Regions from separate parts of the Janthinobacterium sp. UMAB-60 genome, predicted to be linked through region 2. Evidence: predicted binding sites of a transcription regulator. Region 2 holds the regulator's gene; each other region holds the start of a gene.
What was found. The regulator LexA, encoded in region 2, represses DNA repair genes until DNA is damaged. The targets are predictions, from matches to a motif close to ACTGTATNNNNATACAGT.
Positions count from the first base shown of each region.

Region 1 (9,838 bases), on a different contig from region 2:
ACGCAGCCGATGAAGGAGCGCTGCAGATAGCCGAAGGTATCGCCGCGCACGCGCTTGATGCCCAGTTTGGCCTTGATTTCGTCGCACAGCAGGTCGGCCAGCGCACCCGTGCCCGACAATTGCACATTGCCGTGCGCATCGCGTTCCACTTCATTGCCCACCTGTTTCGCCAGCAGGCTGGCGATCGGTTCGCCCGAGGCGTCGTGGATGCCTTCCGAGACGGCGATCACGCAGCGGCCGTATTTTTCATACGTGGCTTTCACGTCGGCCAGGAATTTCTCCAGCACGAAGACGCGCTCGGGCAGGTAGATCAGGTGTGGGCCATCGTCGGGGAACTTCTTGCCCAGCGCCGAGGCGGCCGTCAAAAAGCCCGCATGGCGGCCCATCACCACACCCACGTAGACGCCGGGCAAGGCCGCGTTGTCGAGGTTGGCGCCGGCGAATGCCTGCGCGACGAAGCGCGCGGCCGAGGGAAAGCCGGGCGTGTGGTCGCTGCCGACCAGGTCGTTGTCGATGGTTTTCGGGATGTGGATGCAGCGCAATGGATAGCCGGCCTTGTGCGCTTCCTCGCTGACGATGCGCACGGTGTCGGACGAGTCGTTGCCGCCGATATAAAAGAAATGTTCGATCTCGTGCGCGCGCAAGACTTCGAAGATTTGCTGGCAGTAGGCAATATCGGGCTTGTCGCGCGTGGAGCCGAGGGCGGACGAGGGCGTGGCGGCCACCAGTTCCAGGTTGTGGCTGGTTTCCTGCGTCAGATCGACGAATTCTTCATTGACGATGCCGCGCACGCCGTGCAGCGCGCCATACACGCGCGTGACATGCTGAAAACGCCGCGATTCGAGCACCACGCCCACCAGCGACTGGTTGATGACGGCGGTGGGGCCGCCTCCCTGGGCAACAAGAATTTTTCCAGACGGCATGGGATTTCCTCGTAAATGGAGCGGCCCTCCAGCCTACTCCTTTTTTGCCGGGGCGCTGTCTTTTCCGATATTTCTGTCGAGGAATTCTTCCACCTTGCCCAGTCCTTGCCGCGTTGTCATTCCGGCGCCCGGATATGCTCCACCAGTCCCCTGCTGCGCCGTCCCGGCGCCGGTGTCAGCCAGCTGACGAGGATGGCGGCGGCCAGGCCGGCCGGCACGCCGAAGATGCCGGCGGAAATGGGGGCGATATGGAACCATTGTCCGCTGGCATTGCCACCCAGCATGGTGCTCGTGTGCAGCATGTAGTAGAGACAGACGCCAAAGCCCGTGAACATGCCGGCCAGCGCCCCCTGGTAATTGGCGCGTTGCCAGAAGACGCCCAGCACCAGCGGCGGGAACAGGGTCGAGGCGGCCAGGGAGAACGCCACGCCCACCAGCGACAGGATATCGGCCGGCTTTTGCGAGGCCGCATAGGCGGCGATGAAGGCCACGGCCAGCAGCAGCAATTTGGAAATCGTCACGCGCTTTTGCGTCGAGGCGCTGGGATCGACCACCTTGTAATAGATGTCGTGCGACAGGGCATTTGAAATCGCCAGCAACAAGCCGTCCGCCGTCGACAGGGCGGCGGCCAGGCCGCCGGCCGCCACCAGGCCGGAAATCACGTAGGGCAGGCCGGCGATCTCGGGCGTGGCCAGCACCAGCACGTCGGCGTCGATGGAAATTTCCGCCAGTTGCACGATGCCGTCGCGGTTGACGTCGACGATGCTGATCAGGGGACTGAGCTTGTCCACATTGGCCCAGTACGACACCCAGGTGGGCAGGTTCGTGTATTGCGTACCGACCAGTGCCGAGTAAATATCGTACTTGACCAGCACGGCCAGCGCGGGAATCGTGAGATAGATCAACAAGATGAAAAACAGGGCCCAGAACACGGAGACGCGCGTTTCGTGCACGGAGGGCGTGGTGTAGGATCGCATGAGGATATGCGGCAGGGCGGCCGTGCCCAGCATCATGCAAAACACGAGGGCCAGGAAATTGTTGCGCTTGATGTCGGACTGCTCGCGGTCGGCGGCGGGAAACGGCAGCGCGTGCGGAATGATCGGTTCGGCGCGTTTCTGATTCTGCGCCTGCGCCGCCTGCCACAGCACGCGTGCCTCGTCCGGGCTTTTCGGATAGGCGACCAGGTAGCGCTCCGCGTTGCGGATGTCGAACAGCGAGGTATTGCGCTGGCGCAAATGATCGAGCTGGCGCTGGGCCGCCAGCCGGCCTTGCTCCCAGGAACCGGGCAAGCCGGCGATGCGCGCCTGGTAGCTTTGCGCGCGCTGGCGGAAGATGGCGCGCACTTCGTTTTCTTTCGGGTCCGTTTCCAGCACGTGTTCGCGCGCGCTCAGTTGCGGCAACACCTTGCCGTAAGCGATCTGCGGCACGGGATTGTCCGCATGCTTGACCGACAGCCACATGGCGGGAATCAGGAAGGCGACGAGGATGATGATGTACTGCGCCACCTGCGTCCAGGTGATGGCGCGCATGCCGCCCAGAAAGGAGCAGACGAGGATGCTGGCCAGGCCCAGAAAGATGCCGACGGAAAAATCCACGCCCGTGAAGCGCGAGGCGATCAGGCCGACGGCGTAGATCTGCGCCACCACATACGTAAACGAGACGATGATGGTGGCGGCGACGGCCACCACGCGCACGCTGGCGCCCCGTTTGTCGGTGCCGCTGGCGTAGCGGGCGGCGAGGAAGTCGGGAATCGTGTACTGGCTGAACTTGCGCAGGTAGGGCGCGATCAATAGCGCCACCAGGCAATAGCCACCCGTCCAGCCCATGATGAAGGCCAGGCCGTCGAAGCCGTTCAAGTACAGGCCGCCGGCCAGGCTGATGAAACTGGCGGCCGAAATCCAGTCGGCGGCCGTGGCCATGCCGTTGAACATGGCCGGCACCCTGCGCCCCGCCACATAGTATTCGGTGACGTTCGAAGTGCGGCTGATGACGCCGATGGTGGCGTACAGGGTGATGGTGACCAGCATGAACAGGTAGCCGATCCAGGCGCGCGGCATGCCTTCCTGTTCCAGCACCGACAGGGCCAGCAGGAAGGCGGCGAAACCGGCGGTAAATAGCAGGTAGTAGCGGCACAGCCGCGCAAAGAAGCTGCGCTGGCCGCTCATGTTTGCTCCTCGGCATGAAAATCCCGGTCCAGGCGTCGCATGCGCCAGGCATAGAAGGCGATGATGGCCAGATACACCAGCGAGGCGCCCTGGGCCGCCATATAGAAGGGCAGCGGCCAGCCGAACAGGTTCAGGTGCAACAGTTCGCGGGCATAAAACACGGTCAGGAAGCCCGTCAGCAGCCAGATCAGCAGCAGGATGGCCGTCAGGCGCCGCGTCTTGTGCCAGTGCACGTCGAGGCGCGCCTGCAGCTCGGGGCCGGGCGTGCGCGCCGGCCGCAGCGGCGCCGCGGGAAGGCTGGGCTTATCCATACGTGATGTCATCCTCTTCTGGCGCGTCCGGCAACAACAGGGCGATGCTCAGGCGCAGCAGGGTGCCCGGCAGCTTCGGCGACTGCGCGCGCGGATTGTTAAAAATATCGACTTCGGCGCCATGCTGCTGGGCAATCTCGCGCACGATGGCCAGGCCCAGACCGCTGCCATCGACATTGCTGCCGAGAATGCGGTAAAAACGTTCGAACACGTGCGCCCGCTCGGCCTGCGGTATGCCGGGGCCCGTATCTTCCACTTCCAGGATGGCCAGTTCCAGGGTGCTGCGCACGCGCACCGTGACGCTGCCGCCGGCCGGCGTGTAGCGCAGGGCATTGTCGATCAGATTACTCAGCAGTTCACGCAGCATCATGGCATTGCCGGAAATCATGATCGAATACGCGGGCTGCTCGAAGCCCAGGTCGATATGCTGGGCAAACGACGCTTGCACCCAGTCCTGCACCACGCCGCGCGCCAGTTCGCTCAGCTCGATCGGCTCGAACGCCGTGCCCGCCTGCGGCTGGTTTTCCGCGCGCGCCAGGGCCAGCAGCTGGTTGACCAGGCGCGTGGCCGCTTCCGAACTTTTCGCCAGTTGCAGCAGCGAGCGGTGAATCTCGTCGTGGTCGGTCTGGCGCAGGGCCAGCTCGGATTGCATGCGCATGCCGGCCAGCGGCGTTTTCATCTGGTGCGCCGCATCGGCGATGAAGCGTTTCTGCATGTCGATCGACAGCGATAGCCGCGCCAGCATCTCGTTGAGCGAACCGACCAGTGGCGTGATTTCCTCGGGCACCTGGCCCGATTCGATGGGGCTCAAATCGTCGGGCGGTCGCGCGCGTATGCGCTCCTGCAATTGTGCCAGCGGCGACAGGCCGCGCGCCAGGGCAAACCAGACCAGGGCCAGGATCACGGGCAGGATGATGAACTGCGGCAAGATCACGCCCTTGATGATTTCATTGGCCAGCTGGGCGCGCTTTTCCAGCGTCTCGGCCACTTGCACCAGCGTGCGGCGCGGTTCGTCGTCGCTGCCGGACGGCATGTCGAGATAGGTAAACGCCACGCGCACGGGCGTGCCGTGGATGGTGTCGTTGCGAAACAGCACCATGCCGCTGCGGTATTTGTCGGGCTCTTGCGGCGGCGGCAAGTCGCGGTCGCCGTCGAGGTATTCGCCGCGCCCGCCCACCACCAGGTAATACAGGGTGTCGACATCGTCGCCGCGCAGAAAGTCGCGGCCGCTGCTGTTCTTGTCCGGCACGCGGCGCAGCAGCGTGCCGTCAGCTTGCTTGACCTGTTGCGTCAGCACCGTCACGCTGTCTTCCAGCGCATGGTCGAACGGTTGATTGGCGATGCCCTTGGCCACCAGGTAGGTGATGGCGATGCTCATCGGCCACAGCAGCAGCAAGGGCGCCAGCATCCAGTCGAGGATTTCGCCAAACAGCGAATGCTCGATGGTGTCATCCTGCTCGGTGGTGGGCGGCTCGAACCAGTCGTCGTCGTCCACCTCGTCCGCTGGCGCTTCGCGCGCCTTCACTTGCTGGCGGGTCCGCTGGCCGGGACTGCCGCCTCGCCCGCTTCGGCGTTCAGGCGCGCCGCTTCCGAGTATTTTTCCAGGCAATAGCCGAGGCCGCGCACGGTGGCGATGCGCACGCCGCCCACCTCGATCTTCTTGCGCAGGCGGTGCACATACACCTCGATGGCGTTGTTCGACACTTCTTCGCCCCATTCGCACAGGTGGTCGACCAGCTGCTCTTTCGAGACGAGGCGGCCGGTGCGGCCCAGCAGGATTTCCAGCAAGCCCAGTTCGCGCGCCGACAGGTCGAGCATCTGGTCGTTGATGTAGGCGCTGCGCCCCACCTGGTCGTAGCTGAGGGGGCCGTGCTTGATGACGGTGGCGCCGCCGCCGGCGCCGCGGCGCGTCAGGGCGCGCACTCTTGCCTCCAGTTCCGACAGGGCGAACGGCTTGGCCATATAATCATCGGCACCGAGGTCGAGGCCATTCACGCGTTGTTCGATGGAATCGGCGGCCGTCAGGATCAACACCGGCAGCAGCGAGGCGCGCGCGCGCAGGCGGCGCAGCACCTCCAGGCCGGACATCTTCGGCAGGCCCAGGTCGAGGATCAGCAGATCGAATTCCTGGGTGGACAGGGCCGTATCGGCCTCCTGGCCGGTCTTGACGTAGTCGATTGCATAACCGGACTGGCGCAGCGAGCGGGTCAGGCCATCGGCCAGCACGCTGTCATCTTCGGCAAGTAAAATACGCATGGTGCACTTCCTATGCTTGCAACATCAGGACATCTGAAGTGTGTATTGTGTTTCATTTTCCGCAAGGTGGATAGTTTTTGTGAAAAACCAGGCTTGTATTGATCTGTTTCAAAACAAATCCACGTTCCGCTTGCATTGATCACTGTTTTTTTATACAGTACTGTCTGTGTAAAGAATTTAACCCACTGGCGCTATCGCAGGCTGCCGGATTCCACTGAGTCCGCAACTGTAGAACGGCTGAAAGAACATATGGACGATAAAAAAGCTGTAGTACCCGCATCGGAAAAAGCCAAGGCGCTCGCCGCCGCACTGGCGCAGATCGAGAAGCAGTTTGGCAAAGGTTCGGTCATGCGCATGGATGCCAGCGCGGTGATCGAAGAAGTGCAAGTCGTGTCGACCGGTTCGCTCGGCCTCGATATCGCGCTGGGCGTGGGCGGCTTGCCGCGCGGCCGCGTGGTGGAAATCTACGGTCCTGAATCGTCGGGTAAAACCACGCTGACCCTGCAGACCATTGCTGAAATGCAAAAATTGGGCGGCACGTGCGCCTTTATCGATGCCGAGCACGCGCTCGACGTCGGCTACGCGCAAAAACTGGGCGTGAACCTGCACGAATTGCTGATCTCGCAACCGGACACGGGCGAGCAGGCGCTGGAAATCTGCGACGCCCTCGTGCGTTCGGGCAGCGTCGACCTGGTCGTCATCGATTCCGTGGCCGCACTGACGCCACGCGCCGAGATCGAAGGCGACATGGGCGATTCCCTGCCAGGCTTGCAAGCGCGCCTGATGTCGCAAGCCCTGCGTAAATTGACCGGTTCCATCAACCGCACGAATACCCTGGTTATCTTCATCAACCAGATCCGCATGAAGATCGGCGTGATGTTCGGCAGTCCTGAAACCACCACCGGCGGCAATGCGCTGAAATTCTACGCTTCCGTGCGTCTGGACATCCGCCGCACCGGCTCGATCAAGTCCGGCGATGAAGTGATCGGCAACGAAACCAAGGTCAAGGTCGTCAAGAACAAGATCGCGCCACCGTTCAAGGAAGCGCACTTCGACATCCTGTACGGCGCCGGCACCTCGCGCGAAGGCGAAATCCTGGACCTGGGCTCGGATGCCAAGATCGTCGAAAAATCCGGTTCGTGGTACAGCTACAACGGCGAACGCATCGGTCAGGGCAAGGACAACGCCCGCGCCTTCCTGCAAGAGCGTCCGGCGCTGGCCCGCGAGATCGAAAACAAGGTCCGCGCTTCGCTGGGCGTGCGTGAACTGCCGCCGCTGGCTGCTGAAAAGCCGGAAAAAGCCGATAAAGCCGATAAAGCCGCCGACAAGGCTGCCAAGGCGGAAGCCAAGCCAGAGTAGGTCGGATTAGCGCGGCAAAGCCGCGCGTAATCCGACAACACCACAGACGCCAACAATGTTGTCGGATTACGGCCCAAGGGGCCTAATCCGACCTACGCATGGTTTGCCGCAAGGTAGGACCATGATCGCCGTCCCGCGCTGTTGCGCCGGGCGGCGATTGTGTTTGGGTGCTGTGATCGTGGAATGAAAGACAAGGTGGGTGTATGGCTGCAGTACAACTAAGCCTGAAGGGCAGGGCGCTACGCTTTCTGTCGATGCGCGAGCATAGCCGCATGGAATTGCGGCGCAAGCTGCAGCGGCATGCGCAGGAAGGCGATGATGTGGAAGCCTTGCTCGACAGCCTGGAGCAGGCCAACTGGCTGTCGCAGGAGCGCTTTTCCGAGTCGCTGATCCACCGCCGCTCGGCGCGTTTCGGCAATAGCCGCATCATGGCGGAATTGCAAAGCCATGGAGTCAAAGGCGAGGCGCTGCAGGAACTCAAGGCGGGCCTGGCCGAAGGCGAGACCGCGCGCGCCTGCGAAGTGTGGCGCCGCAAATTCGGTGCAGTGGCGCAGGATGCAGAACAGCGCAACAAGCAGGTGCGCTTCCTGATGCAGCGCGGCTTTTCGCAGCGCGCCGTGCAGGTGGCCTTGAAAGGCCTGGAGCCCGAAGACGAGTAATATTTGTTAACTTGACAGCAAGGATCAGTTATTCTGCCCAATTGCTGCTGCGCATGTTGCGTCCCAGCTTTTTTACTTGATATACGGGACACCTGATGAGCAATTGGCATGCCGGCTACACGGCCGAAACCGCATACACCTACGGCTATTACACGGAATTGAACCCCTTGCGCATACAGTTGTTGCTGCTGAGCTGGGGCATACAGCCGCCGAAGGTCAGCACCGCATGCGAACTCGGGTTTGGTCAGGGCATGACCGTCAATATCCATGCCGCGGCGTCCCGCACACGCTGGTATGGCACCGATTTCAATCCGGCCCAGACCGCCTTTGCGCAGGAACTGGCCGAGGTCTCCGGCAATGGCGCCGTGCTGTCGGAGCAAGCGTTCCAGGATTTTTGCGCCCGCACCGACCTGCCTGACTTCGATTTCATCGCCCTGCACGGTATCTGGAGCTGGATCTCGCCGGAAAACCAGGCGCATATCGCCGATTTCCTGGCGCGCAAGCTCAAGCCGGGTGGCGTGCTGTACATCAGTTACAACACGCAGGCGGGCTGGGCTGCGATGGCGCCGATCCGCGACCTGATGGAGCAGCACAGCCGCGTGCTGAGCGCGCCGGGGCAGGATTCGCTGACGCGCGTGGGCAGCGCGCTCTCCTTCGTCAACCGCCTGATGGAGACCAAGCCGCGCTATCTGCTGGCCAATCCCAGCATCGCCCTGCGGCTGCAACAGATTAGTGAGCAGGATCCGAACTACCTGTCCCACGAGTACTTCAATCATTACTGGCAACCGGTATCGTTTTCGGCCATCAAGCCGGTGCTGGCCGCGGCCAAGCTCGAGTTTGCCGGTTCGGCCGCCTACCCCGATCATGTTGCCCCGCTCAATTTCTCGCCCGAACACCTGGCTTTCCTGGCGCAGATTCCGGATGCCACGTTCCGCGAGAACACCGCCGATTTCATGCTGAACCGGCAGTTTCGCCAGGATTACTGGGTCAAGGGCAGCCGCAAGCTGAGCGCCCATGAACAGGCTGCCGCCCTGCGCGCCATACGCATCCTGCTGGTGGCGCCGGTCGAGCAGATCGCCATGAAGGTGACGGGCGCCTTGGGCGAGGCCGATCTGGACCCGGCCGTGTATGGCCCCCTGCTGGAACTGCTCGGTGACTGCAAGCCCCATACCATAGCCGAACTGCAACAGCGTTTGCTGGCCGACCTGGGCAGCCTGCTGCAGATGTTGCTGGTGCTGGCACATAAAGCCTGCATCTCGCCAGTGCAGGATGACGCGGCGATCGCACTGGCGCGGCCGGCTACGGCCAGGCTGAACCGGCATCTGCTGGAAAAGGCCCTGGGCCGCACCGACCTGGCCGCGTTGGCCAGTCCGGTGACGGGCGGCGGCGTGGGTGTGTTGCATCTGCAACAGTTGTTCCTGCTGGCCAGACTGGAAGGGCATCAGGAGGCCGACACCTGGGCGGCATTTGCCTGGCAGGCTTTCCGCGCACTGCAGCAAACCATGGTGCGCAATGGCACGGTGCTGACGACGGAAGAAGACAACCTGGCTGAACTGGCCGTGCAGGCGGAAAGCTTCCGCGTCACCGTGCTGCCCATCCTGCAGGCACTGGGCGTGGCCGATTGAGGCTGATGCCGACGCCTCTCGTGTCATGGCAATGACAGTGATTTTTATGATATCAATCATTTGTTTTGTGAATGACTTCATGAAAATCACTGTTTTCTATTTATAATTTGAAATGTTTTTAACGAAGCAATGAAAAATTATGTTGCGGCGCAACCTGCGTCCAATGTGCTACACTTTTAGGGTTTTTGCGGCGCCGCAGGTGCGGTTGCTGTTCGTAGAAGCTGCGAACAGAGTGCTTTAGGCACATGGCTGCTTACTAAATTTTGGCCGCGCAAGCGGCATCGGTCTTATGCCCCTGTCAACTCCCGTATCCCGGCGCGCCCTACGGCACTCCCGCGTTATCGACGTCCAAGCGTATATGCGCGACGACGGCCTGTGGGATATCGACGCCCGTATCACCGATATCAAAAGCTATGACGCGACCCTGGCCTCCGGCCCCCGTCCCGCCGGCACTCCCCTGCATGACCTCCATTTACGCATTACCGTCGATCGCGAACTGACCATCGTCGAGGCCGAAGCCGCCTCCGATGCCGTGCCCTA
Region 1 is NZ_LT607482.1:255,353-265,190, forward strand. Features, by position in the region: gene K0F86_RS01140 (6-phosphofructokinase) at 1-923, opposite strand, end outside; gene K0F86_RS01145 (sodium:solute symporter family protein) at 1,040-3,088, opposite strand; gene K0F86_RS01150 (DUF4212 domain-containing protein) at 3,085-3,399, opposite strand; gene K0F86_RS01155 (sensor histidine kinase) at 3,392-4,924, opposite strand; gene K0F86_RS01160 (response regulator transcription factor) at 4,921-5,655, opposite strand; gene recA (recombinase RecA) at 5,905-7,014, shown strand; gene recX (recombination regulator RecX) at 7,218-7,673, shown strand; gene K0F86_RS01175 (class I SAM-dependent methyltransferase) at 7,769-9,298, shown strand; gene K0F86_RS01180 (DUF2889 domain-containing protein) at 9,588-9,838, shown strand, end outside.
Region 1: the regulator LexA is predicted to act here: its motif matches at 5,797-5,814, upstream of recA (recombinase RecA).

Region 2 (9,838 bases):
ACATGTCATTCTCCGTTAAGCATTGAGTCGTGTTATTTACTACAGAAAGCCGCCCCGTATGAGGGGGCGGCCAATGGAATATCAGTGCTGCTGAGTCTTAGTCGCCTTGGTAAAGCGCCAGGCCACCACTGTAATTGCCAAATTTGGTGTACTGCCCCATGAAGGTGAGGCGGATGCTGCCGATCGGACCGTTACGTTGTTTACCGATGATGATTTCGGCCGTTCCCTTGTCTGGCGAGTCGGGGTTATACACCTCGTCACGGTAAATGAACAGGATCACGTCGGCATCCTGCTCAATAGCGCCCGATTCGCGCAAGTCCGACATCACGGGACGCTTGTTCGGGCGCTGTTCCAGCGAGCGGTTCAGCTGCGACAACGCAATCACGGGGCAACCGAGTTCTTTCGCCAGGCCTTTCAAGCCCCGCGAAATCTCGGAAATCTCCGTGGCGCGGTTGTCGCCCGGGCTATTGGCCGACATCAGTTGCAAGTAATCGACGATGATCAGGCCCAGCTTGCCGCATTGACGCGACAAACGGCGCGAGCGGGCGCGCAATTCGATCGAATTCAAGGCCGGCGTTTCATCGATGTACAACTGCGCGTCGTTCATCTTTTGAATCGCATTCGTCAGGCGTGGCCAGTCTTCGTCGTTCAGGCGGCCCGTGCGCAGACGGTGCTGGTCGAGCTGGCCGACGGAACCGAGCATACGCATGGCCAGCTGGGCGCCGCCCATCTCCATCGAGAACACGGCCACGGGCAAGCCGCTGTCGATGGCCACGTTTTCGCCGATGTTGACGGAAAACGCCGTCTTGCCCATCGAAGGACGGCCCGCCACGATCACCAGGTCGCCCGGCTGCAGACCGGAGGTCATGCGGTCGAGGTCAATGAAACCAGTGGGCACGCCCGTGATTTCACTCTGGTTGTCGCGGCTGTACAGCTCGTCGATACGCTCGACCACCTGCGTCAGCAGGGGCTGGATGGCGGTCCAGCCCTGGGCGCCGCGCGCGCCTTCTTCGGCGATGGCGAAAATCTTCGATTCGGCCTCGTCAAGCATCTGCTTGACTTCCTTGCCTTGCGGGCTGAAGGCCGTGCCGGAGATATCGTCGGCGACGGTGATGAGTTTGCGCAGCACGCCGCGGTCGCGCACGATCTCGGCATAACGCCGGATGTTCGCGGCCGATGGCGTGTTTTGCGCCATGGCGTTCAGGTAAGCGAGTCCGCCCACATCATCGGCCTTGCCGAGCTGGGTCAGGGTTTCAAAAACAGTAATGACATCGGCGGGCCTGGAGCCGTTAATCATCTTGACGATTTGCTCGAAGATGATGCGATGGTCATAGCGATAGAAATCCTCCGCATGCATGAAGTCGGCGATGCGGTCATACGCTGCATTGTCGCGCAACAGACCACCGATAACGGATTGTTCTGCTTCGATCGAATGCGGCGGAATACGGAGGGAATCCAGTTGCGGATCAGAGGGGGCGTTCATGGCGCGAATTATACCCGCTTCGGCGTGCTGGCAAAAATAAAGGGCTGAAATTGAGCGAAAAAAAGGCCACAAAAAAGCCGGGCGAACCCGGCTTTTCATAGTGCGGCAATGCTTGCGGGCCAGGCCCGCAGACGATTACGCGTTCGCGTCTGGTACGACAGCGATAACAACTTCCACAACCACGTCGGTGTGCAGAGCAACCGAAACGTTGTGCTCGCCAACGATCTTCAGCGGGCCGGTAGGCATGCGGATTTGTGCTTTTTCAACAGCAAAACCTTGCTTGGTCAGCGCTTCAGCGATGTCGAAGTTGGTGACGGAACCGAACAGACGGCCATCAACACCAGCTTTTTGAGCAACTTGAACGGTCAGGCCGCTCAGTTTTTCGCCCTGGGCTTGCGATGCGGCCAGTTTGGCGGCAGCAGCTTTTTCCAGTTCGGCGCGCTTGACTTCGAATTCAGCCACAGCGGTTGCCGTGGCACGACGTGCCAGGCGTTGCGGGATCAGGAAGTTACGTGCGTAACCGTCTTTGACTTTGACGACTTCGCCGAGGTTACCGACGTTAACAACTTTTTCTAACAGAATGATTTGCATAGTTCTTCTCCAGGAATATCTGACCGATTAAGCGTGGTGCAGATCGGTGTATGGCAGCAGCGCGAGGAAGCGAGCGCGCTTGATTGCGGTGTCGACTTGGCGCTGGTAGTGCGCTTTGGTACCGGTCAGGCGTGCTGGCATGATCTTGCCGTTTTCCTGGACGAAGTCTTTCAGCGTGTCGACGTCTTTGTAGTCGACTTGCTCAACGTGAGCTGCAGTGAAGCGGCAGAACTTCTTGCGTTTGAACAAAGGGTTTTGCTGTTTGCGTTTTTCTTTAAGCTTGAGCTTATTTTTGTCGAACTTTTTACCGAATGCCATGTCAGGCTCCTGTATCTAAAATGCGCTAGTCAGAATTGACTGCACTAAAATCAATGATGTGAAACACCAAACTCTTGCTGTTGCGGCTCTTCCTGGCCAGGAAACCCGTGAACTGATACACCCCACCCAAGCTTGCCTGGCTGAACCGGCCTGAGATTTCGCCAGCGGCTAGCGCGGCAACATCAAACTCGGTCAAACGGGCAATCCCTGCTTCCATCTGCTGCGAACTGTGTTGCAATACTGCATTCACAATCGGCAGCCCTGCCGGGGTATAGCGCAATATTTCGCGCTCGGCAATGATGGCGGTAACTTGTAGCTGGTTCAGCGCACGATCCTGGTCAAGAATTAAGCTGCGGCTGCGACTGGAGCGGCTGCTGGTGCTTCGGTGCGGTGGCTTTTGGCCGCGTCTTCGCGTTGTACCGATTTCATCATCGGCGAAGGAGCTGTTTCAGCTTTCTTCATTTTAACGGTCAGGTGACGCAACACGGCATCATTGAATTTGAATGCTGTTTCCAACTCGACCAGGGTCTCGTTGTCGCATTCGATGTTCAGGCAGATGTAGTGTGCTTTAGGCAGCTTTTGGATCGAGTAAGCCATTTGACGGCGGCCCCAATCTTCCACGCGGTGAACCGAACCGCCGCGGGTGGTTACGCTGGCTTTGTAGCGTTCGATCATCGCGGGCACTTGCTCGCTTTGGTCCGGATGGACGATAAAGACTATTTCATAATGACGCATGCAAACTCCTTCAGGTCGGATTGATAATCGCCCACCCCGGCGTCAAGACGGGTGTGGGAAGGTCAGCCGAAGATTATAACCGCCTTTTGCAAACGTTTCAATCATTCCTTCAACAAGCGGCCCGCGCACGGGGCAGGTCAGGCGTTTTTTCCTGCCCATTCCGGTATTTCGCACGAAATTCGCGCAAATGACGGAAATCCCCTTGCATAGTGGGCGATACTGTACAAAAATACAGACTGTTCATATAGACAGCATTTTAGTATGCACCCACCGCTCATGATCAAGCTGACAGCACGACAAGAACAAATCCTGAACCTGATCAAGGACGCGATTGAAAACACGGGTTTTCCTCCCACCCGTGCCGAAATCGCCAATGAACTGGGTTTCAAATCGGCCAATGCGGCCGAAGAGCATTTGCAGGCCCTGGCCCGCAAGGGCGCGATCGAGATTTCGCCCGGTACCTCGCGCGGCATCCGCCTGATCGGCGCGGCGGCCGAAGCGCAGGCATCGAAAGTGCCGGCGGCACTGCTGATGTCGCTGCCCCTGATCGGCCGGGTGGCGGCAGGCTCGCCCATCCTGGCACAGGAAAACCTGGAGGCAAGCTACAACGTCGACCCGGCCCTGTTCTCGGCCAAGCCCGACTTCCTGCTGAAGGTGCGCGGCTGGTCCATGCGCGACGCCGGCATCATGGATGGCGACTTATTGGCCGTGAAGAAGGTCGACAGCGCCAAGAACGGCCAGATCGTCGTCGCCCGCATCGGCGACGAAGTCACCGTCAAGCGCTACAAGAAGACGGGTTCCGTCATCGAACTGCTGCCGGAAAACCCCGACTTCAAGGTCATCACCGTGTCGCCGGAAGATGAGTTTGCTCTGGAAGGTTTAGCGGTAGGCTTGATGCGCAGCTGGCATTAAACCACCGCAGGTAAAAAGGGCCGCAACAGCATGACTGTTGCGGCCCTTTTTTATTGCCCTGGCGTTTTATGCCTCCAGCGCGTTGCTAAAATCCTCGAGCAAATCAACCTCGTCCTCGATACCAACCGACACGCGGATCAGTGACTCGGCAATGCCCATGCTGGCACGGCGCTCGGCACCCATCTCATAAAAGATCGTGTGGGCGACAGGAATGACCAGGGTGCGCGTATCACCGAGGTTGCTCGCTGGAATAGCAAGATTGAGGCGATTGAGGAAATCGAAGCAATCGATGCCCTCTTTTAATTCAAAGCTGAACAGCGAGCCATAGCTGCGGAACAAGTCCGTCGCCAGCGCGTGCTGCGGGTGCGAGGGCAAGCCCGGGTAATGCACGGCCGCGACGCGCGGGTCGGCGGCAAGCATGCTGGCCAGCGCCAGGGCGTTCGAGCAGGTACGGTCCATGCGCAAGGCCATGGTTTCCGCGCCGACGGCGATATGGTGCGCCGCTTCCGGCCCCAGCGATGCGCCGAAATCGCGCAAGGCCTTGGCGCGGATTTGCGCGATGCCCCACTGGGCTGGCGCCGCTTTTTTATAATTGTCGAAAATGTTCGGGTAGCGCGTCCAGTCGAACACGCCCGTGTCCGTCAAGCTGCCCCCCAGCGCATTGCCGTGGCCGCCGATGGATTTCGTCAGCGCATTGACCACCAGCCCCGCGCCCACCGCTTTCGGGCGGAACAGGTAAGGCGTCGTCATGGTGTTGTCGACGATGTACAGGATGCCCTTCTCGCGGCACAAGTCACCGATCTTTTTCAGGTCGGCGATCTGCGTGCGCGGATTGGCGATGGTCTCAACAAACACGATGCGCGTGGCCGGCGTGATGGCGGCCGCCACATTGGCCACCTCGGTGGCGTCGACGAAGGAGACGGCGATGCCCTGCCCCGTCACCGTTTGCCACAGGCTGTTGGTGTTGCCAAACAAAAAGGCCGACGACACGACATGGTCGCCCGCGCGCAGCAGCGACTGCACCACGGCGCCGATGGCGCCCATGCCGGTGGCGAAGCACAGGGTCGCCACGCCGTCTTCCATCTGGTTGACCTTGTCTTCCAGCGCGGACACGGTGGGATTGCCCTGGCGGCCATAGCGAAAGCCCGGCTCCTTGCCCTGGAACACGGAAGCGAGCTGGCGTGCGTCGCTGTAGCCGAACGCGACGGAGGTGTGCACAGGCTTGTGCAGCGAGCCATGCTCGATACCCTTGCGGCGGTCGTTATGCAGGATGGTGGTGGTAAAGCCGTAGTTTTTTTTGGTGGTCATGGTGGAAGTTCCGGATATTCGATTTGCCGCTTAACCCCAAGGCAAATGCTGGGGTCAGTCCCTGCGGGATCGGAATGCGCACCACTGGCGCGCATTCCCCTGAAGGTCTGACCCCGAAAAAAAGCCCGGCATCGGCCGGGCAGGTTACTTATGCTTCTGTCGTCGCCAGGTTCAGGTTCAGCTGGGAACGTGGCGTATCTTCGGGCGCTGCCGCCTTCGGATGGTGGCGCGCATATTCCAGGCGGTCCAGATATTCCTGCGACACGTCGCCCGTCACGTACACGCCATCGAAGCACGACGCCTCGAAATTGACCAGGGCAGGATTGACGTCGGCGATCGCCTGCTTCAACGCGCCGATATCCTGGTACACCAGATAGTCGGCCGTGATTTCACGGCACACTTCTTCCGTCGTGCGGCCATAGGCGATCAGCTCATCGCGCGTCGGCATGTCGATGCCGTACACGTTCGGGTAAATCACCGGTGGCGCGGCCGAGGCGAAGATGACTTTCGTCGCGCCCGCTTCGCGTGCCATCTGCACGATTTCACGGCTGGTCGTGCCGCGCACGATGGAATCGTCGACCAGCAACACCACTTTATCCTTGAATTCGGACGGAATCGCGTTGAGCTTCTGGCGCACGGATTTCTTGCGCGCCGCCTGGCCCGGCATGATGAAGGTGCGGCCGATGTAGCGGTTCTTGATGAAGCCTTCGCGGTATTCCAGGTTCAGCGCCAGTGCCAGCTGGATGGCGGCAGGACGCGAGGAATCGGGAATCGGCATGACCACGTCGATATGCACGTCCGGCAATTCGGCACGGATCTTTTCAGCCAGGTATTCGCCCATTTTCAGGCGCGTGGCGTACACGGAGGCGCCGTCGATGACGGAGTCGGGACGGGCCAGGTAGACGAATTCGAACACGCACGGATTCAGGCTGGCGTTGTCGGCGCACTGGGCGCTGTGCAATTTCTTGTCGGCATCGATGAAGACGGCTTCGCCGGGACCGATGTCGCGCACGAAGCGGAAGCCCATGCCTTCCAGGGCCACGGATTCGGAGGCGATCAGGTATTCGGGGCCTTGCTCCGTTTCATTGATGCCCAGGCACAACGGACGGATGCCGTGCGGGTCGCGGAAGGCCAGCAAGCCCACGCCGGCGATTTGCGCCACGGCGGCGTAGCCGCCCTTGACGCGGCGATTCAGCACGGTGATGGCCTTGAAGATGGCTTCCGGGTCCAGATTCAGGCCCGTCGTCGCTTCCTGGATTTCATGCGCCAGCACATTGAGCAGCACTTCCGAATCGGAATCGGTATTGATGTGGCGGCGGTCATTTTTGAACATTTCCTGCTTCAACTGTTCCCAGTTGGTCAGGTTGCCATTGTGCGCCAGGGTAATGCCGAACGGCGCATTCACATAAAACGGTTGTGCTTCCTCTTCGCTCGACGAACCGGCCGTCGGATAGCGGCAATGGCCGATGCCCGTCGTGCCTTGCAGCGAACGCATGTTGCGCGTACGGAAGACGTCACGCACGAGGCCATTGGCTTTGTGCATGGAAAACATACTGCTGTGATTGGTCGCAATCCCTGCCGCGTCCTGACCGCGATGTTGCAAGAGCAACAATGCATCATAGAGCAATTGATTGACAGGTTGATGGGAAACGACGCCGACGATGCCACACATGGTGTGCTCCTAAACTGTGCTACTGATTTTAAAAAAATTCAAAATTTCACATGCTGCGCGTAAGCGGCAGGCAGATAAGGCTTGATGGCGCGCGCGCCCTGCTCCGCGAACGGACTGAGCAGCGCGTTTTTCCAGAATGGCTGCTGCGGTATGGACGTCATGCCGCACAAGATGACGGCGGTCAGCACGATCACCAGCCCCCGCGCCACGCCGAACAGGCTGCCCAAGGTGCGGTCGGCCAGGCTCAGGCCCGTCACCTTGACCAGTGCGTCGACCGTCATGGACAGCAATCCCATCAAAATGCGCACGCCGATGAACAGCACCACGAAGGCCAGCAACAGGCGGACGGCTTCGCCCGGCACGGCTTCCGGCAGGAATTTCGCCAGAGTGGCGCCATACGCGTTGGCGATGACGAAAGCCACGATCCAGCTGACCAATGACAGTATTTCCTTGACCAGGCCACGCATCATGCTGATCAGCACGGACGTCACCAGCACGAACAGCACCAGGTAATCGAAGATCGTCACGCCCGTTCAGCCTTGCAACATCAAGCCGGCACCAGGCTGCCGCCCAGGCCCAGCTTTTGCAGCTTGGCGCGGGTCTTTTCGGCGTCTTCGCGACTGCCGAACGGGCCCACGCGCACGCGGATGCGCTCGCCCGACGGGCTGGAGACTTTCTGCGTATAGGACTTGATGCCCGCTTCGCGCAGCTTGTCCTGCAATTCATCGACCTTGTCCTGCGTCGCCAGAGCCGCCACCTGCACCACGAACTTGCCGCTGCCGGCGTCGTGTGCCTTGTCTTGCGCTTTCTCTTGCGCTTTCTCTTGCGGCTTATCGAGTGGCTTGCCTTCCAGAATCGCCATGGCGCGCGCGGCATCGTCGGCCGATTGCGCCGGCTTGGCAGGCTTCGGTTCAGGCTTGGCTTCCGGTTTTACCTCATGCTTGGGTTCAGGCTTCGATTCCACCTTGACCTCGTGCTTCGGTTCCGGCTTGGCTTCATGTTTCGGCTCAGGCTTCGGCTCCACCTTGACAGGCTTGGGCTCAGGCTTGGGCTCGGGTTTCGGTTCCACATAGGCCGGCTTGACCGGCGCAGGCTGGACGGCGGCCAGCACGGGGGCCGGTGCCGCTGCTGGTGCCGGCGTGGGTTTGGCCGCAGGCGGCAGGGGCGCGTCGATGATTTCCTCGGACTGGTCCAGGCCATTGTGCGCTGCCGCCTGAGCGGGCACGGCCGGCACGGGCGCAGGCGCAGGCGCGGCGGCCTTTTCTTTCGACGGAATGTCGATGGCGATATCGTTGAATGGCGCTTTCGGCTCGGAATCGAGCAGCATCGGCAAGCCGACAGCCACACCCAGGGCCAGGGCGATGGCACCGACCAGGCGGCGGCGGGCGCGCTTTTTTTCAGGCAAGACCGGGTCCGGCGCTTCCTTGCCGCCACGGCGCGATCCGCCACCACCGGAGGTGTTGGCGGCGCGTTTGCGGGTCGGCGACTGTGCTTCGCCAGGGACATAAAAGCCGCTGTCTTCGCCAGAGGATTCTTGCTTGTTTTTAAACAGTTTCGAGAACAAGCCCATGCGTGATTTTCAGTCGAGTGCGTTTCAGTGAAGTGAGGATTTTCGGGCCTTCATCACGCCGGCGACGGTGAGGAAAGAACCAAAGACCACAATTCTATCATTCTCACCGGCCCGGCTCATTGCATTTGCAAAAGCTTGTGCCGGATCATCGAAAATAGACACAGTATGCTCGCTGCTGTCGGGCTTATCTTCGAGCATGATCTGCACCTTGGCGGCCAGCTCGGAAGCCGTGGCCGCGCGCGGCGACGGCAGGCCCGTCAGGCACCAGTGGTCGACGTGTTCGCTCATCGCCGCCAGCACGCCATCGATATCCTTGTCGTGCATGGAACCGAACACGGCATAGGTGTATGGGTGATAGCCCATATTGCCCAGGTTCTGGTTCAGCGCCGACGCCGCGTGCGGGTTGTGCGCCACGTCGAGGATCACGCTGGGGCGGCCAGGCAAGACCTGGAAGCGGCCCGGCAATTCCACCGTCACCAGACCCGTGCGCACTTCCTGCGCGCCCACGGGCAGTGTCAGCTTCAGCACTTCCAGCGCGGCCAGCACGGCCGTCGCATTGAGGATCTGGTTGGCACCGCGCAAGCTTGGATACGCAAGCGAATTGCGGCGCTGCTCGCGCCCGCCATAGTTCCACTGCTGCTTGTCACCCGAATAGTTGAAATCGCGGCCCATCAGCCACAGGTCGGCGCCGATGGCCTCGGCATGGTCGATCAGCGACTGCGGCGGCACGGGGTCGCTGCAGATGGCCGCCTTGCCCGGGCGGAAGATGCCGGCCTTTTCAAAGCCGATCGCTTCGCGCGTGTCGCCCAGGTAATCCGTATGGTCGATGTCGACGCTGGTGACGATGGCCACATCGGCGTCGATCACGTTGACGGCATCGAGACGCCCGCCCAGGCCCACTTCCAGGATGGCCACATCCAGCTTGGCCTGCGACAGCAGGTGCAGGATGGCCAGGGTGGTGAATTCGAAATATGTGAGCGGCGTGTCGCCGCGCACGGCTTCGACGGCATTGAAGCTGGCAACGAGCTGTTCGTCGCTGGCCATCTCGCCCAGCACGCGCGCGCGCTCGTTAAAATCGAGGAAGTGCGGCTTGATGTACAGCCCCACTTTGTAGCCGGCACGCAACAGCACGGATTCCAGCATGGCGCAGGTGGAACCCTTGCCATTCGTGCCCGCCACCATGATCACGGGGCAAGTAAACGCCAGTTGCATGCGCGCCTTGACGGCTTGCACGCGGTCCAAGCCCATG
Region 2 is NZ_LT607484.1:346,385-356,222, forward strand. Features, by position in the region: gene K0F86_RS07445 (DUF47 domain-containing protein) at 1-4, opposite strand, end outside; gene K0F86_RS07450 (replicative DNA helicase) at 98-1,483, opposite strand; gene rplI (50S ribosomal protein L9) at 1,619-2,074, opposite strand; gene rpsR (30S ribosomal protein S18) at 2,102-2,392, opposite strand; gene priB (primosomal replication protein N) at 2,418-2,717, opposite strand; gene rpsF (30S ribosomal protein S6) at 2,738-3,127, opposite strand; gene lexA (transcriptional repressor LexA) at 3,404-4,039, shown strand; gene K0F86_RS07480 (cystathionine gamma-synthase family protein) at 4,106-5,347, opposite strand; gene purF (amidophosphoribosyltransferase) at 5,496-7,019, opposite strand; gene K0F86_RS07490 (CvpA family protein) at 7,058-7,546, opposite strand; gene K0F86_RS07495 (SPOR domain-containing protein) at 7,567-8,589, opposite strand; gene folC (bifunctional tetrahydrofolate synthase/dihydrofolate synthase) at 8,614-9,838, opposite strand, start outside.

Region 3 (9,838 bases), on a different contig from region 2:
GGTGGTGGTGTCGGCTTACGCTGCGCTAAGCCGACCTACGCCGATCCAGGCCAACGTTTGCCGACCTACGCACCGTTGCCAGCTTACTTTGCCATGGCATCGAGCGCCAGATTCAGTTCCAGCACATTCACCCGCGGTTCGCCGAAAAAGCCGATATACGCGGTTTTCTGCAACTTGGCGATGGCGTTTTCCACCTGCGCCAGCGGCACTGCGCGCACGCGGGCCACGCGCGGCGCCTGGTACAGGGCTGCCGCCAGGCTGATTTCCGGGTCCAGGCCGCTGCTCGACGCCGTCACCAGGTCGACGGGAATGGCGCGCGTATTGCCGGGATCAGCTTCCTTCAGGGCCGCGATGCGCGCCTTGACGGCGTCCACCAGGGCCGGATTGCTCGGTCCCTGGTTCGAGCCGCCCGAACCGGCGCCATTGTTCGCCATCGGCGCGGTGGCCGATGGCCGGCCCCAGAAATACTTGGGCGAGGTGAAGGACTGGCCGATCAGCATCGAGCCGACGGGCTTGCCACCACGCTCGACGATGCTGCCGTTGGCTTCATCGTTGAAAGCCAGCTGTCCGATGCCGGCCGTGGCAAACGGATAGACCACGCCGCAGATCACGGTCAGCGCGGCAAACAGGACCAGGGCGGGACGTACGATAGTGCTCATGATGGTTCCTTTAGACTAAATTGAGTGCGGACAGCAGCATGTCGATCAGCTTGATCCCGATGAAGGGCAGGATGATGCCGCCCAGGCCGTAGATCAGCAGATTGCGGCGCAACAGGCTGGCCGCGCCGATGGCCCGGTACTGCACGCCTTTCAGCGCCAGCGGGATCAGCACGACAATGATCAAGGCATTGAAGATCACGGCCGACATGATGGCCGACGCGGGGCTGGACAAGTGCATGATGTCGAGCGCCTTCAACTGCGGATAGGTGCCCACGAACGCCGCCGGGATGATGGCGAAGTACTTGGCGATGTCGTTCGAAATCGAGAACGTCGTCAGCGAACCGCGCGTCATCAGCATCTGCTTGCCGATTTCAACGATTTCCAGCAGCTTGGTCGGATTCGAATCCAGGTCGACCATATTGCCCGCCTCTTTCGCCGCCTGCGTGCCCGAATTCATGGCCACGGCCACGTCGGCCTGCGCCAGCGCCGGGGCATCGTTGGTGCCGTCGCCCGTCATCGCCACCAGGCGGCCTTCGGACTGGTAGCTGCGGATGAGTTTCAGCTTGTCTTCCGGCGTCGCTTCGGCAAGAAAATCGTCCACGCCAGCCTCGGCGGCGATGGCCGCAGCCGTCAGCTTGTTGTCGCCCGTGATCATGACGGTCTTGATGCCCATGCGGCGCAGTTCCGCAAAACGCTCCTTGATGCCGCCCTTGACGATATCCTTCAGTTCCACGACACCCATGACGCGGCCATCATCGACCACCACCAGCGGCGTGCTGCCGCGGCGCGCGATATCGTCGACGGCGCGCGCCACCTCGGCCGGATACGGCTGGCCCAGCGCTTCCACATACTTTTTCATGGAATCGGCCGCGCCCTTGCGCAACTGGCGCACCAGCTGATCGCCAGGGATATCCACGCCGCTCATGCGCGTTTGCGCCGTGAAGGGCACGAAGGTGGCGTGCAGGCTGGCCATCTCGCGTTCGCGGATGTTGAACTTCTGCTTGGCCAGCACGACGATGCTGCGACCTTCCGGCGTTTCATCGGCCAGCGAGGCCAGTTGCGCCGCGTCGGCCAGCTGCTGCTCCGTCACGCCGGGCGCCGGCACAAAGGTCGAGGCCTGACGGTTGCCCAGGGTGATGGTGCCCGTTTTATCGAGCAGCAGCACGTCCACGTCACCGGCCGCTTCCACGGCGCGGCCCGAGGTGGCGATCACATTGGCCTGCATCATGCGGCTCATGCCGGCCACGCCGATGGCGGACAGCAAACCGCCGATGGTGGTCGGAATCAGACACACCAGCAGCGCGATCAGCACGGTGATGGTGACCGGCGTGCCGCTGCCGGCCGCCGCGACGGAAAACAGCGAATACGGCAGCAAGGTCACGGTGACGATCAGGAACACGATCGACAAGGCCACCAGCAGGATCGTCAGGGCGATCTCGTTCGGCGTCTTCTGGCGCTTGGCGCCTTCGACCATGGCGATCATGCGGTCGATAAAGGCTTCGCCGGGGTTGACGGAAACGCGCACCAGCAACCAGTCCGACAGCACGCGGGTACCGCCCGTGACGGCCGAAAAGTCGCCGCCCGATTCGCGGATCACCGGCGCCGATTCGCCCGTGATGGCGCTTTCGTCGACGGAGGCCACGCCGGCCGTCACTTCGCCGTCGGCGGGAATCACGTCACCCGCCTCGACCAGCACCGTCATGCCCTTGCGCAGGTCGGTGGCCGGGGTCGGCAGCCAGGAGGTGCCGTACTTCGGCGTTTGCATTTTCTTTGCCATCACCGTCTGCTTCAGGGCGCGCAGCGAGGCCGCCTGGGCCTTGCTGCGGCCTTCGGCCAGCGCTTCGGCGAAGTTCGCAAACAGCACGGTAAACCACAGCCACACGGCGACGGCGATGATGAAGCCGAACGGCGCTTCACCCTGGCCGTTCAGGGCCTGGATGGCCAGCAGCGTCGTGATGATGCTGCCGACATAGACGACGAACATCACGGGGCTGCGCCACTGCGTGCGGGGGTCAAGTTTTTTGAACGCATCGACGATGGCGGGGCCAATCAATGCGGAATCGAACAAGGTCAGGCTTGTGCGTGACATGGTAGCCTCTTATTTTGTAAAAAGTTGCAGGTGTTCGACGATCGGGCCCAGGGCCAGCGCGGGAACGTAATTGAGCACGCCGACCAGCACCACCACGCCGATCAGCAGGCCGATGAACATGGGGCCGTGCGTGGGCATGGTGCCGGCGTTGGCCGACAGGCGCTGCTTGGCCGCCAGCGAACCGGCCACCGCCAGCACGGGCACGATCACGCCGAAGCGGCCGAACCACATGGCGATCGCCAGCATCACGTTGTAGAACGGCGTGTTGGCGGACAGGCCGGCAAACGCGCTGCCGTTGTTGTTGGCCGCTGACGTGAAGGCGTACAGGATCTCCGAAAAACCGTGCGCGCCCGGATTGGCCACGCCGATCTTGCCCGGTTCGACCATCACGGCGATCGCCGTGCCCGTCAATACCAGGGCTGGCGTAATCAGGATGGCCAGCGACACCATCTTCATTTCATAGGCCTGGATTTTTTTGCCCAGGTATTCAGGCGTGCGGCCTATCATCAGGCCGGCGATGAAGACGGCCAGGATGGCGAACATCAGCATGCCGTACAGGCCCGTGCCCACGCCGCCGAAAATCACTTCGCCGAATTGCATCAGCAGCAGCGGCACCATGCCGCCCAAGGGCATGTAGGAGTCGTGCATGGAATTGACGGCGCCGCACGATGCCGCCGTCGTCACCGCCGCGAACAGGGTCGAGGAGCTGATGCCGAAGCGCGTTTCCTTGCCTTCCATATTGCCGCCCGATTGCAGGCTGCTGGCCTGCTGGTCCACGCCCAGCGCCTGCAGCGCCGGATTGGCTTGCTGCTCGGCGCTCATCACGCCGGCCGTCATGACGACAAAGATCAGGGTCATGGCGGCCAGCACGGCCCAGCCCTGGCGCAGGTCGCCCACCATGCGGCCAAAGGTGAAGCACAGGCCGGCGGGAATGATGAAGATGGCCAGCATCTGCAGGAAGTTCGACAGCACGGTCGGATTTTCATACGGGTGCGATGAATTGGCATTGAAGAAGCCGCCGCCATTCGTGCCCAGCAGCTTGATCGATTCCTGCGAAGCGACGGGACCCATGGCGATCGTCTGCGTGGTTGCCACTTGCGCTTCCATCACGGGTTTGCCGGCCGTATCCAGCACTGGCTGGCCGTCGGCCGTCACTTTCGGCGTTTCATACGCCACGTGGTCGAGCAGGGTCACTTCCTTGTAAGCGGAAAAATTCTGGATCATGCCTTCGCCCATGAAGACGACGGACAGGGCCAGCGACAGCGGCAGCAGGATGTACAGCGTGGAACGCACCAGGTCGACCCAGAAATTGCCGATCGACTTGCCCGAGCGCGAGGCGAAACCACGCACCAGCGCGAAGATCACGGCGATGCCGGTGGCCGCCGAAAAGAAGTTCTGGCATGCCATGCCCAGCATCTGGGTCAGGTAGCTCATGGTCTGCTCGCCGCCGTAGCCCTGCCAGTTCGTATTGGCGACGAAGCTGACGGTGGTATTGAACGAGGAATCGGGGCTGACGGCGCCCAGGCCCTGTGGATTGAGGGGCAAGAAGCCCTGCAGGCGCTGCAGGCCGTACACGAAAACGGCGCCCACCGTGTTGAACACGATCAGGGCGATGGCATAGCTTTTCCAGCCCATGGCCTTGTCGGCGGGCAGGCCCGACCAGCGGTACAGCAGGTTTTCCAGCTTTTGCAGCCAGCCCAGGCCGCGCACGGGGCCGTCGCCGGCCACCCTGGCCATATACAGGCCCAGCGGATAGCCGGCGGCCAGCAGTACGGCCAGGAAGGCCACCAGCAGCAATATCGATTGCGTCGTCATCACAGTTCCTCCGCCTTCAGCAGCGCCACCAGCAGGTACACGAGCAGGCCAGCCGAGACCACGGCGCCCAGCACATAAAACGCGTTCATTTGACGCTCCCTAATTTGTCGCAGGCGACGGCAAATCCGGCCGCCACGACGAAAAAAACGGCAATCAAGCCGAGATACACGATATCCATTCCCACCCTCATTCAGGTTTGTTTTGATAGTGAGCAGATTAGCCAAAAGGGTCTAAAAAATTCGTAAAGACTGGGGAGGTGCTTGTAAACAAGATGTAAAAACGGCGGCTTTACCGCATAAAATCGTCCACAATGGGCGCCAAACCACGCGCACGGCGCACTGTTGTTGCCCTGGAGTAGCGCTATTGCTCGCTGGACAAGATAGAATGCGCGAGCGTCCGCACAAGGACGCCAAGCCTGCCGCACTGCCCTCTGCCAGTGACGCTGGACGGAATATACTGTATATTCATACAGTTATCGCCGCCGTTGTCACTGCGCCCCGCAGTGCCCCGGCCTGGCGTTCCAACCACTGTCTTTACTTAGCTTGAACACGTATGGCCACTAAAAAACCAGCATCCGACTACAGCGAATCATCCATCCGTGTCCTGAAAGGACTGGAACCCGTCAAGCAGCGCCCGGGGATGTACACCCGCACTGAAAATCCGCTGCACATCATTCAGGAAGTGATCGACAATGCCTCCGATGAGGCGCTGGGCGGTCATTGCACGCATATCGCCGTCACGCAAAATACGGATGGCAGCATCACCGTCGAAGACAATGGCCGCGGCATTCCCGTCGGCATCCACCCGGAAGAAGGCGTACCGACGGTGGAGATCGTGTTTACAAGGCTGCACGCGGGCGGCAAGTTCGACAAGGGTTCGGGCGGCGCCTACGCGTTCTCGGGCGGCCTGCATGGCGTCGGCGTGTCCGTCACCAATGCGCTGTCGACGCGCCTGGAAATCACCGTCTGGCGCAAGGAAAGCGACGGCAACGGCTTGCATCACATGGTGTTTGCGAATGGCGACGTGATCGAGCCCTTGAATTCCCGCCCCGCCCCGCGCGACGGAAAAAAATCCGGTACGCGCGTCACCGCCTGGCCCGATGCAAAATACTTTGATTCGCCGAACATCTCGCAAACGGAGCTGCAACGGCTGCTGCGCTCGAAAGCCGTGCTGCTGCCGGGCGTCACCGTCACCTTGACCAACGCGAAGACGGGCGATACGCAGACCTGGCAGTACGCGGAAGGCTTGCGCGGCTACCTGACCGAAACGCTGGCGCAGGTATCGAATGGCGAAACCCTGATTCCCCTGTTCGAAGGCGCGCAGTACGCGGGGCCTGACTCGGAAGGCTTTGCCGAAGGCGAAGGCGCGGCCTGGGTGGTGGCGTGGACGGAAGAAGGCGCCATCGTGCGCGAATCGTATGTCAACCTGATTCCCACCTCGAATGGCGGCACGCACGAATCGGGTTTGCGCGACGGCCTGTTCGGCGCCGTGAAAAACTTCGTCGAAATGCACTCGCTGCTGCCCAAAGGCGTCAAATTGCTGCCGGAAGACGTGTTTGCGCGCGCTTCCTTCGTGCTGTCGGCCAAGGTGCTGGACCCGCAATTCCAGGGCCAGATCAAGGAACGCCTGAACTCGCGCGACGCCGTGCGCCTGGTCTCGACCTTCACCAAGCCGCCGCTGGAACTGTGGCTGAACCAGCACGTCGACTATGGCAAGAAGCTGGCCGATCTGGTGATCAAGCAGGCGCAGTCGCGCCAGCGCTCGCTGCAAAAAGTGGAAAAGAAAAAATCCTCGGGCGTGGCCGTGTTACCCGGCAAACTGACCGACTGCGAATCGTCGGACATCGCACGCAATGAACTGTTCCTCGTCGAGGGCGACTCGGCGGGCGGTTCGGCCAAGATGGGCCGCGACAAGGAATTCCAGGCGATTTTACCGCTGCGCGGCAAGGTGTTGAACTCGTGGGAGACGGACCGCGACCGCCTGTTCGCGAATAACGAGATCCACGACATCGCGGTGGCCATCGGCGTCGATCCGCACGGCGTGGGCGACTCGCCCGATCTGTCCGGCCTGCGCTACGGCAAGATCTGCATCCTGTCGGATGCGGACGTGGACGGCTCGCACATCCAGGTACTGCTGCTGACCTTGTTCTTCAAGCACTTCCCGGCCCTGATCAACAAGGGCCATATCTGCATCGCCCGCCCGCCCCTGTACCGCGTGGACGCGCCGGCGCGCGGCAAGAAGCCGATGCAGAAAATCTATGCGCTCGACGACGGCGAACTGGTCGCCATCGAGGACAAGCTGCGCAAGGAAGGCGTGAAACAGGGCGCCTGGTCGATCTCGCGCTTCAAGGGCCTGGGCGAGATGAACGCCGAGCAGCTGTGGGAAACGACGATGAACCCGGACACGCGCCGCCTGCTGCCCGTGACTCTGGGCGAAATCGACCACATGACTTCCTCCGCGCGCTTCAACATGTTGATGGGCAAGGGCGAAGCGGCAGGACGCCGCGCCTGGATCGAGGAACACGGCAATGAGGCGGAGGCGGATATCTGATGATCATCGGTATCGACCTGGGCACCACCAACAGCCTGGTCGCCATCTGGCGCGACGGCAAGGCTGCCATCATCCCGAATGCACTGGGCGAGCACCTGACACCGTCGTGCGTCAGCATCGATGACGACGGCAGCGTGCTGGTGGGCCGCGCCGCGCGCGAACGCCTGCAGACGCACCCGCAGCTGACGGCGGCCGTCTTCAAGCGCTACATGGGCAGCGAAAAGAAGATCACCCTCGGCACGCAGCAATTCCGCCCGGAAGAACTGTCGTCGATGGTGCTGCGCGCGCTGAAGGAAGATGCCGAAGCCTTTTTGGGTCACAAGGTCGAGGAAGCCATCATCACCGTGCCCGCGTATTTCAGCGATGCGCAGCGCAAGGCCACGCGCATCGCCGGCCAGCTGGCGGGCCTGCGCGTGGAGCGGCTGCTGAACGAGCCGACGGCCGCCGCGCTGGCCTACGGCATCCGCGACAAGGAACAGGAAAGCAAATTCCTCGTCTTCGACCTGGGCGGCGGCACGTTCGACGTGTCGATCCTGGAGCTGTTCGAAGGCGTGATGGAAGTGCGCGCCTCGGCCGGCGACAATTTTTTGGGCGGCGAAGACTTCGTCACGGTGCTGGTCGACGCCTTTTTGGACGGCAGCGGCTTGCGCGACGCGGCCGGCAGCCGTTTATTCGACCCGCGCCAGCAGCAGTTGCTGCGCGATGAAGCCGAACGCGTCAAGCGCCTGCTGTCGGAGCAGCCATCCGTGCGCATGGCCACGCGCTACCAGGACAAGGAATACAGCTGGGAGATCAGCGAAGACAGACTGGCGCAGTTGTGCGAACCGCTGCTGGCGCGCCTGCGCCTGCCCGTGGAACGGGCGCTGCGCGACGCCACCATTCGCGCCGCGGAACTCGATGAAGTGGTGCTGGCCGGCGGCGCCACGCGCATGCCGCTGGTGCGCAAACTGGTTTCGCGCATGTTCGGCCGCTTCCCCGCCATCCACCTGGACCCGGACGAAGCCGTGGCGCTGGGCGCCGCCGTGCAGGCGGGCCTGAAGATGCGCGACGCGGCCCTCGACGAAGTGGTCATGACGGACGTGGCGCCGTATTCGCTGGGCATTTCGATTTCGCGCCAGGTCGGCGCGAACCAGTATGAGGGCGGGCATTACCTGCCCATCATCGAGCGCAACTCCGTGGTGCCCGTCTCGCGCACGGAAAACATCACCACCATCCACGACAACCAGAAGGAAATCAACGTGGCGATCTTCCAGGGCGAGTCGCGCCTGGTGGCCGACAACGTCTTCCTCGGCAAGATCAGCTTCCCGATCCCCGCGAAAAAAGCGGGTGAGATCGGCATCGACGTGCGCTTCACCTACGACGTCAGCGGCGTGCTGGAAGCGGAAGTGACGGTACTGGCCACGCAGGAACGCCACAAGATGATCATCAGCGACAATGCGGGCGTGATGACGCCGGAACAGATCGAGCAGCGCTTTGCGGAACTGGCCGACCTGAAGATCCACCCGCGCGAACAGATGGAAAACCGCACCCTGGTCACGCGCGCCGACCGCCTGTATGAACAGTCGCTGGGCGACGTGCGCCAGTACCTGGCGGCGCACACGGCCAATTTCCAGGCCGCGCTGGAAACGCAGGACCCGAACACCATCCGCAAGGCGCGTCAGGCGCTCGACGAAGTGTTGCGTCAGGTCGAGAGCGAGAGCTTCCTGTAAATGGACGGCGGCATGCACAACGGACAGCGCAGCCTGTGGGCAATCCTGGGCACAGAGCCGACGGGCGACGAACGCGCCCTCAAGCGCGCGTACGCGAAGCGCCTGAAGGTGACGCGTCCCGAAGACGATCCGGCCGCCTTCCAGGAGCTGCGCGAAGCGTATGAGTACGCGCTGCGCCATGCGCACCTGTTTGCCGAGGAACTGCCGGAAGCGCAAACGGCCGAAGCACCAGAAGCGCGGCCCATGGAACCGGCCGACCTGTGGGGCGTCATCGACGAACCCGCACAGGAGCCGTCCGCAGAACTGTGGGGCGTCATAGCCCAGGAGCCCGCAGCGCCGCCGGAACTATGGGGCGTGGTCGCCGTCGATCCCGTCCAGGAAGCGGCCAGCCTGTGGCAGGCATTCCTGGAGCAGTCGCGACGCCGCAACGGGGCCGCCCTGCTGCCCGGCTTCCTCGAGCGCGAAGAATTGCTGAACCTCGACGTGCGCGAGGAATTCGAGCTGTGCGCGCTGCGCTATTGCGCCGGCGCCGGCTATGACCAGTCGCTGCGCCAGGCCCTGTTCGAGCAGCTGGGCTGGGACCGCGATTTTTCCTACCTGGCGCGCAGCCACGCGGATCTGGTGCGCAGCGCCGTGCAGCGCTACCGGGCCGACCGCTCGTTCGCCCATTTCAGCGACAACCGCGACAGCTACCCGGGCCTGGACTGCATCATGTCGCAGCAGGCACCGTCGGCCTATGCGCGCCAGCTGTTCGACCAAAAATTCAACCTGCAGCTGCGCGAACTGCTGCAGACGATACGCTGGCAGCATGCTGAAATGCTGGCGTATAAACTCGATACGGATCTATTCGCGCAATGGGAGCAGGCGATCCTCTCCAAACGCTACTTCAAGCAGACGGCGCTCGCCTCGTTTGGCCTGGGATTCGTACTGCACTTCATGCTCGCGGGTGTGCTCGATGCGGCCGGCTTCAAGCTCGGCGACGCGGCCGCCTATGCCAGCCTGCTGGGATTCCAGGC
Region 3 is NZ_LT607482.1:461,630-471,467, reverse strand. Features, by position in the region: gene kdpC (potassium-transporting ATPase subunit KdpC) at 84-659, opposite strand; gene kdpB (potassium-transporting ATPase subunit KdpB) at 670-2,748, opposite strand; gene kdpA (potassium-transporting ATPase subunit KdpA) at 2,758-4,563, opposite strand; gene kdpF (K(+)-transporting ATPase subunit F) at 4,563-4,652, opposite strand; gene K0F86_RS02105 (DNA topoisomerase IV subunit B) at 5,116-7,113, shown strand; gene K0F86_RS02100 (molecular chaperone HscC) at 7,113-8,822, shown strand; gene K0F86_RS02095 (J domain-containing protein) at 8,835-9,838, shown strand, end outside.
Region 3: the regulator LexA is predicted to act here: its motif matches at 5,019-5,036, upstream of K0F86_RS02105 (DNA topoisomerase IV subunit B).